DNA from 2 places in the Flavobacterium sp. PL002 genome. Region 1 is predicted to be linked to the other one. Evidence: riboswitches for the same ligand, from Rfam matches in the RefSeq annotation. Region 1 holds a riboswitch; the other holds the start of a gene.
The links. A riboswitch is a leader RNA that binds a small molecule or an ion and turns the genes downstream of it on or off. The one in region 1 is predicted to bind cobalamin.

Region 1 (3,501 bases):
ACTCGCAATAGAAGCAGGCAAAAAAGACGCGCCAAGAATAATCATGGCGACACCTAAACTAGCACCTGAACTCAGTCCTAAAACATAAGGTCCCGCAAGCGGATTTCTAAATAATGTTTGCATTAACAAGCCACTAGTTGCAAGCCCCATTCCTACTAAAACAGCCGTAATAGCTTTAGGTAAACGGTAGTTCACAATGATGTATTGCCAACTTTCCTTAGAGGCAATAGTACCTGTTAAACTTTTAAATACTTCTTTTAACGGAATCGAAACTGAGCCCAAGCTAATGTTAACGACAAAAAGCGCTACAACAGCCAGTGCTAAGCTTATAAAAAGAATGCTATTTCGTTTGTTTGGATTCAAATTATTGTAATTGTTGGTAAAAGTGTGGCGTATAATTAGGCAATAATTCAGGGTGTAAGATTTTAATCAAATCTTTTAAAACCCAGTCAGGACGAGTAGGCGACCACTCAAAAAATAAAATCCCTCCTTTTGCACCTTTATGAATTGCATAAGAATATACTTTTTTATTTTTGAAAGCTTCAAATTCAGCGTAATGGGGATTACTGTCTGATAGTTGTTTTAATGTAACATAGTCTCCTGGAGCAATCCAGAAATCAGCTTGTTGGGCTTTTTCTAAAACAACTTCAAAAGGTAATGCTAAACCACCGGTTCCTTTTGTATTTGCCCATAAATAATTTGCTTTAGCATCTTTTAAAAACAAAGAAGCCCAGCTTTCACCTTGAGGTACATACCACTGATCTTGGTACATAGCACCACAAAGTACAGTAGGTTTTGTAGTTGTATTTTGAACCAATGCAAGGGTTGTTTTATATTCTTTTTCAATTTCTTTAAAAGTAGTATTCGCTTTTTGATCAAGACCATATAAGGCACCAAAGAATTTAATCCATTCGGCTTTTCCTAGTGGAGACTGTTCTGTCCAATCACCATTAAACAACACTTTAAGTCCGCTTTTTTGTAAAATATCTAGCGACGGATTGCTGTTGCTGAGTCCAAAACCTACAATGACATCAGGAGCAATATCAATAAGTACTTCGGTGTTTAGGTTTTCGTTTTTTCCTACTTCACGAACTTTTCCTGCGTCGATGTTTTTTCTGGTTTTTTCAGACGAAATATAATCGGTATTTGGAAAACCAATCAAGCTGTTCTCTACGCCTAAAATTTCCAACGATGGAATGTGTGTTGTTGAGGTTACCACTATCGATTTTATGGGAACATTTACAACTGCATATTGTTTTAAGCTGTCTGGGATGATTGCGTTTTTTTCTTTTAAAATATAAGTAAAACTAGCTGTTGCGTTAGGCCAAGGTTGCGTCACTTTAAGTAATGAGAAGCCTTTATATTTATAGATTTCGAATCCTTTAGCGTATTGAATTTCATTCTTTACAACTGAATTAATTTCAAGAGGAGCTTCTTTTTTACATTGGATAAACAACATAGAAATTAGAAAGAAGAATGCTGTGTTTTTTACGAATTTCATAAATCTAATTTTTTTACAAAAGTATTGTTTTGTTTTAATAAAAATAGACTTGTGTGATATTTGATACATTTTTTTCCATAAGAATGAAGTAATTTTACTTAAAAAATAAACCATGAGAGATAATTCAAATACCTTTATTTATATTGTGGCAGGCATTATTATTTTGCATTTTGTTGTCGGCTTTGCTTGGCTAATTATTAAACTTTCTAAAAAGAAAGATAAGGATAGTTAGCATTGTAATTCTTTGTATATATGCTGTTTATGTGTTTATGTTTTTTATTAAGGTTAATTCTAGCGGGATTTTCGATAATATCTTTCATTTATTCTATATTTGCACTCGAATTGAGGTTGTGATACTATTTTTTTTCAAAAATCACATTAAAAGGGAATTAGGTTCAAGACCTAAGCTGTTCCCGCAACTGTAAGCTATTATGCTTGTTGTTACTACAAAACCACTAAGTTAACTGAAATTTTCAGTTTCTCGGGAAGGTAAACAACAAGACGCAAGCCAGGAGACCTGCCTTTTTTCTTAACAAATATCGAACTCTCGGGAAAAAGAGTTCAGAAATTATGACTAGAAATAAACTTTTTTTATACTTCTTTTTGCTTTTGTGCCAATGTGTTTTGGGGCAGCATGATACTATTAATAGACTTAAGGAAGTTATTGTATCAGACAAACAATTAAAGACTTTCTCGAACACCCAATTCATTCAGCGATTAAGTGATACTTTGATAAGTAGAAGTCAAGCTTCGCTAACATCACTATTAAATTATAATACCGTTATTTACTTTAAAGAAAACGGTTTAGGAATGGTTTCCTCTCCCTCATTTAGGGGAACTACTGCGCAACAAACTGTTGTGGTTTGGAACGGAATCAATATCAATTCGCAATTACTAGGGCAAACAGATTTTAATACAGTTTCTACACGTGGTTTTAACTCGATTGATGTAAAAGCAGGTGGTGGTAGTATTGTTTATGGAAGTGGTGCTATAGGTGGTACTATTCATTTAAATAATGATTTAAAATTTACAGATTCTTTTAAAAACGATTTGCAAATTTACTATGGCGATTTTAATACTTTGAGTGCTACTTATGGGATTACAGCTGCAACAAATAAAATTAGTTTTGATGCAAGTTTTAGTCGCAACAGCTCAGACAATGATTTTAAATTTGTAAAAAAAGACGGCAGAAATAGTAATGGAGAATATTACAATAATACTCTTGATGTAGCTTTTGGGTACAAAATAAATACTAGAAATAGCCTTAAATTCTATAGCGAAATATATGATGGAGAACGCCATTTTTCGTTAACATCTCCTAATGCTACTAAAACTAAATATCAAGATTATAATATTCGAAATTTACTAACGTGGAGTAGTGCTATTGGCAAATTTGATACCGACTTGAAACTGGCTTATATCACAGAGCATTACAGCTATTTTGAAGACATTAAAAGAGATGGTTTTACTTCGGGTGGTGTAAAAAGTTTTATTGCTAAATACAATTTAGATTTTAAACTAGCCGAAAATATTAAAGCGACTACAGTTATAGATTATACCAGTAATAAAGGTCAGGGTTCAGGAATTGGAGAAAGTAGCAGAGAAATAGCAGGAGTGAGTTTCTTTTGGAAACATTTTCTTAGTGAAAAATGGAATTATGAAGGAAGTGTTCGTAAGGAATTTTCAGATGTTTATAAAAGTCCGGTGCTTTTTTCTATTGGTTCAAACTATAATTTCTCGAAGCTTTATGAACTAAAATTCAATTTGTCAAGGAATTATAGAATTCCAACTTTTAATGATTTGTATTGGGTAGGAAGTGGAAACATTGATTTAAAACCAGAGAATGCGTATCAATTTGAGGTGGGAAACGAATTTAATTATAAAAAAGTTCGATTTACAGTCACAGGATATTTTTCAAAAATTGATAATATGATTCGGTGGTTGCCTACGAACTCAGGAGATTGGTCCCCAATAAATACAGATAAAGTTACTATATACGG
Region 2 (3,501 bases), 1.2 Mb from region 1:
TATTTCCCGAATAGCATCTACTTGTTTTTGATAATTTTCTAAACTTTCATACCCTTCACAAGGTCCTTTACAATTGCCAATATGATATTCTAAACAAACTTTAAATTTACCACTATCAATATTCGATTGGCTTAAATCATAATTACATGTTCGTAAAGGGTACAATTCTTTTATCAATTCTAAAATAGTGTTAACTGTTTTAAAACTAGTATATGGGCCAAAATATTCAGAGCCATCCTTAATCATCCTTCTAGTGGCAAAAATGCGAGAGAAAGGTTCTTTCTTGATACAAATCCAAGGGTAACTTTTATCATCACGTAGTAAAACATTGTAACGCGGTTGCAATGTTTTTATCAGGTTATTTTCTAATAAAAGCGCATCAGTTTCTGTAGGAACTACAATATGCTTTATGGTTACTATTTTCTTAACCAATACGTTTGTTTTGGCCGTATCGTGGATTTTATTAAAATACGAAGCAACTCGTTTTTTTAGATTTTTTGCTTTACCCACATATAAAATTTTCCCTTCTTTATCATAATATTGATAAACGCCAGGACTATCTGGTAGAGTTTGTATCTGGAGCTGGAGAGTTGGTTTATCCATTGTGTTTTTATTTCAAAAAAGATGCCGTTTACTGCAACTTTCCTATTTGAGGGTGTTAATTTTACAAACCTCTGCTTATTTATTTTCAAATTTACGAATTCAAAATAATTATTTCTATTTTTAGCTTTTAATTCAATATGAAAAACGCAAAAACCATTACCATCCTAGGAGAAACTATTTTGCCAGGACAAAGCAAAACCATTAACATGGAAATCGCAAAACTCCATAACGCGACAAAACTTAAGATTCCAATAATTGTACAGCGTTCTAAAATTGACGGCCCTACAGTTCTTTTTTCTGCTGGAATTCATGGTGACGAAATAAATGGTGTCGAAATTGTTCGTCAGCTAGTTTCTAAAAAAATCAATAAACCAAAACGAGGTACAACCATTTGTATTCCGGTAATAAATATGTTTGGTTTTGTAAATATGTCGCGTCAATTTCCAGATGGTAGGGATTTAAATCGGGTTTTTCCCGGAAGTAAAAAAGGGTCACTCGCCAGTCGTTTTGCCTTTCACCTTCTTACTGAAATTATGCCTGTTGTTGATTATGCAGTCGATTTTCATGCGGGTGGCGCGAGTAGATTTAATGCCCCTCAAATAAGACTTGCCCCTAATAATGAAGATCTTAAAGATTTGGCCGATGCTTTTAATGCCCCTTTTACTTTATATTCAAAAAACATTGGTGGAACTTTTAGAAATGCTAGTCAAAAACTAAATGTAAAAATGCTGCTTTTTGAAGGCGGAAAATCACTTGATATTAATTACCCTGTTGCTGATGCCGGTGTTGAAGGTGCCAAAAGAATCCTGCAACATCTTGATATGTTAGACTCAAAACACTTTATTGAAGATCAAAACAAGAAAACAATATATATAGAAAAATCAGCATGGATTCGTGCTAAATGCTCTGGATTACTACATGACAATGGTTATGTAGGTGCATTTGTCACCAAAGGAACCGTTCTAGCCACTATTACTGATCCTTTTGGGAAATTTGAGCGTAAAATAAAAGCCCCAAATGACGGGTATATTATCAATGCAAACCAAGCACCTATTGTTTATCAAGGTGATGCTGTTTATCATATTTCAAAGACGCTTATAAATGCCAAACACTAAAACAGAACTCCGAAAGAAATACAAAAATCTTCGACAAAATCTTTCCGAAATTGAAATTGAAGAGAATAGTTTGGCTATCGCCAATAAGTTACTGACGCTTCCTATTTGGGATAAAATTTATTTTCATGTTTTCCTTCCTATAGTAGAACATAAAGAAGTGGATACTGAGTTGATTCTACACTTACTTTCCGGAAAAGACAAAGAAATTATTGTTTCAAAAGCCGACTTTGAGACCCGAATAATGACTCATTTTTTACTTACAGATAATACCCGAATTAAGAAGAATGCCTATAACATTCCAGAACCCGTAGACGGAATCGAAGTGCCTTCAAAAAAAATAGACGTGGTTTTTATTCCGCTTTTAGCATTTGATAAAAAAGGAAATAGAGTAGGATATGGCAAAGGGTTTTATGATAAATTTTTAGCCGAATGCAAACCTGAAGTAATTAAAATAGGATTATCCTTCTTTGAAGCCGAAACAATAATTTCGGATATTTTTGAAGGCGATGTACAACTCGATTATTGCATCACTCCAGAAACCACTTATCGATTTTAAAGTGGCCATCACTTTTATTTAATATAAAATCACTAATATTGCCCCGCTTTTTGGTTGTATTTATTTCAAGTAGATACATTAAAAGGGAATCAGGTGTAAATCCTGAACAGTTCCCGCTGCTGTAAGTTCTTCCTGTTAAACAGGACATGCTTTTTAAAATTACCACTGTCAGATTTTTTGATGGGAAGGTTTAAAAAGTGGAATGAGTCAGAAGACCTGCCAAGAAGCACAACAACAAAGCTTTCGGGAGTTATAGCTTTGGGGTAGATTTTCTATTCCTATATTTTATTCCTTATTGTTTTGTAATTAAGTTAATCACAATTATTAATTTTAATACAATTCAAATGCAAAACAAACTAACTAATTACATTTTTCTGCTTTTTTGTGGCTTCACGCTACTCACATCATGTACTAACACTGATGATCCTACAATTACACCCATTCAATTTGCCGAAGTAGAGTATCAAGGTGTTTATGAACTAATAATAGGAGACACTTTAAAAATCACTCCTGAAATTCTAAACTTACCTGAGGGTGCAAGTTTTGAATGGTCAAAAAATGACGAATCAATCGCGACAACTCAAAGTTTAAATTATGTACCTCAAATAGCTGAAAATTTCACACTTAAATTTAAAGTAACAGCAAGCAATACTATTGAGCGCAGCTATCAAATTAAATTGATAGATCCTTATGCTTTATATTTTCGTCCAAAAACGGAAACAAGTACTGAATTCATTACTAAAATAATGGAATACAAACCGGCGCCAGGACAGTTTATAAATGCTGGTTTTGGAACTCCAGAATATGCCGAAAAAATAATTGGAAACAAGACAAACACGCTTTCATTAGGTGCGTGGGGAGGTTATGTAATTTTTAGTTTTGATCATACAATTGAAAACCGTGTAGATCAAAAAGATTTTGTGGTTTATGGAAATGCATTTAAAGGACTCTCAGAACCTGGAATTGTACAAGTTTCCTTTGACGAAAATGGAAATGGCCTTGCCGATGATACTTGGTACGAACTAGCAGGAAGTAATTATTTTAAAGAGCGAACAATTCTTAATTATGAAACTACCTATGTAAATCCAGAGGAATATGCTAATGTTTTATGGACAGACAACAAAGGAAGTGCAGATAATGTTACTGTAAACACTTACCACAAACAAAACTACTTTCCGTTATTTATTGCTGAGAAAAAAGAAGTTACATTTAAAGGAACGCGCGTTT

Region 2: another riboswitch for cobalamin. It lies ahead of ACVEGE_RS07990 (PKD domain-containing protein); the one in region 1 lies ahead of ACVEGE_RS02525 (TonB-dependent receptor plug domain-containing protein).

What each region holds. Positions count from the first base shown of each region.
Region 1 is NZ_CM135110.1:590,622-594,122, reverse strand. It holds gene ACVEGE_RS02535 (iron ABC transporter permease) at 1-363, opposite strand, end outside; gene ACVEGE_RS02530 (ABC transporter substrate-binding protein) at 365-1,501, opposite strand; cobalamin riboswitch at 1,830-2,040, shown strand; gene ACVEGE_RS02525 (TonB-dependent receptor plug domain-containing protein) at 2,072-3,501, shown strand, end outside.
Region 2 is NZ_CM135110.1:1,835,432-1,838,932, reverse strand. It holds gene uvrC (excinuclease ABC subunit UvrC) at 1-603, opposite strand, end outside; gene ACVEGE_RS08000 (succinylglutamate desuccinylase/aspartoacylase family protein) at 741-1,718, shown strand; gene ACVEGE_RS07995 (5-formyltetrahydrofolate cyclo-ligase) at 1,705-2,274, shown strand; cobalamin riboswitch at 2,309-2,512, shown strand; gene ACVEGE_RS07990 (PKD domain-containing protein) at 2,619-3,501, shown strand, end outside.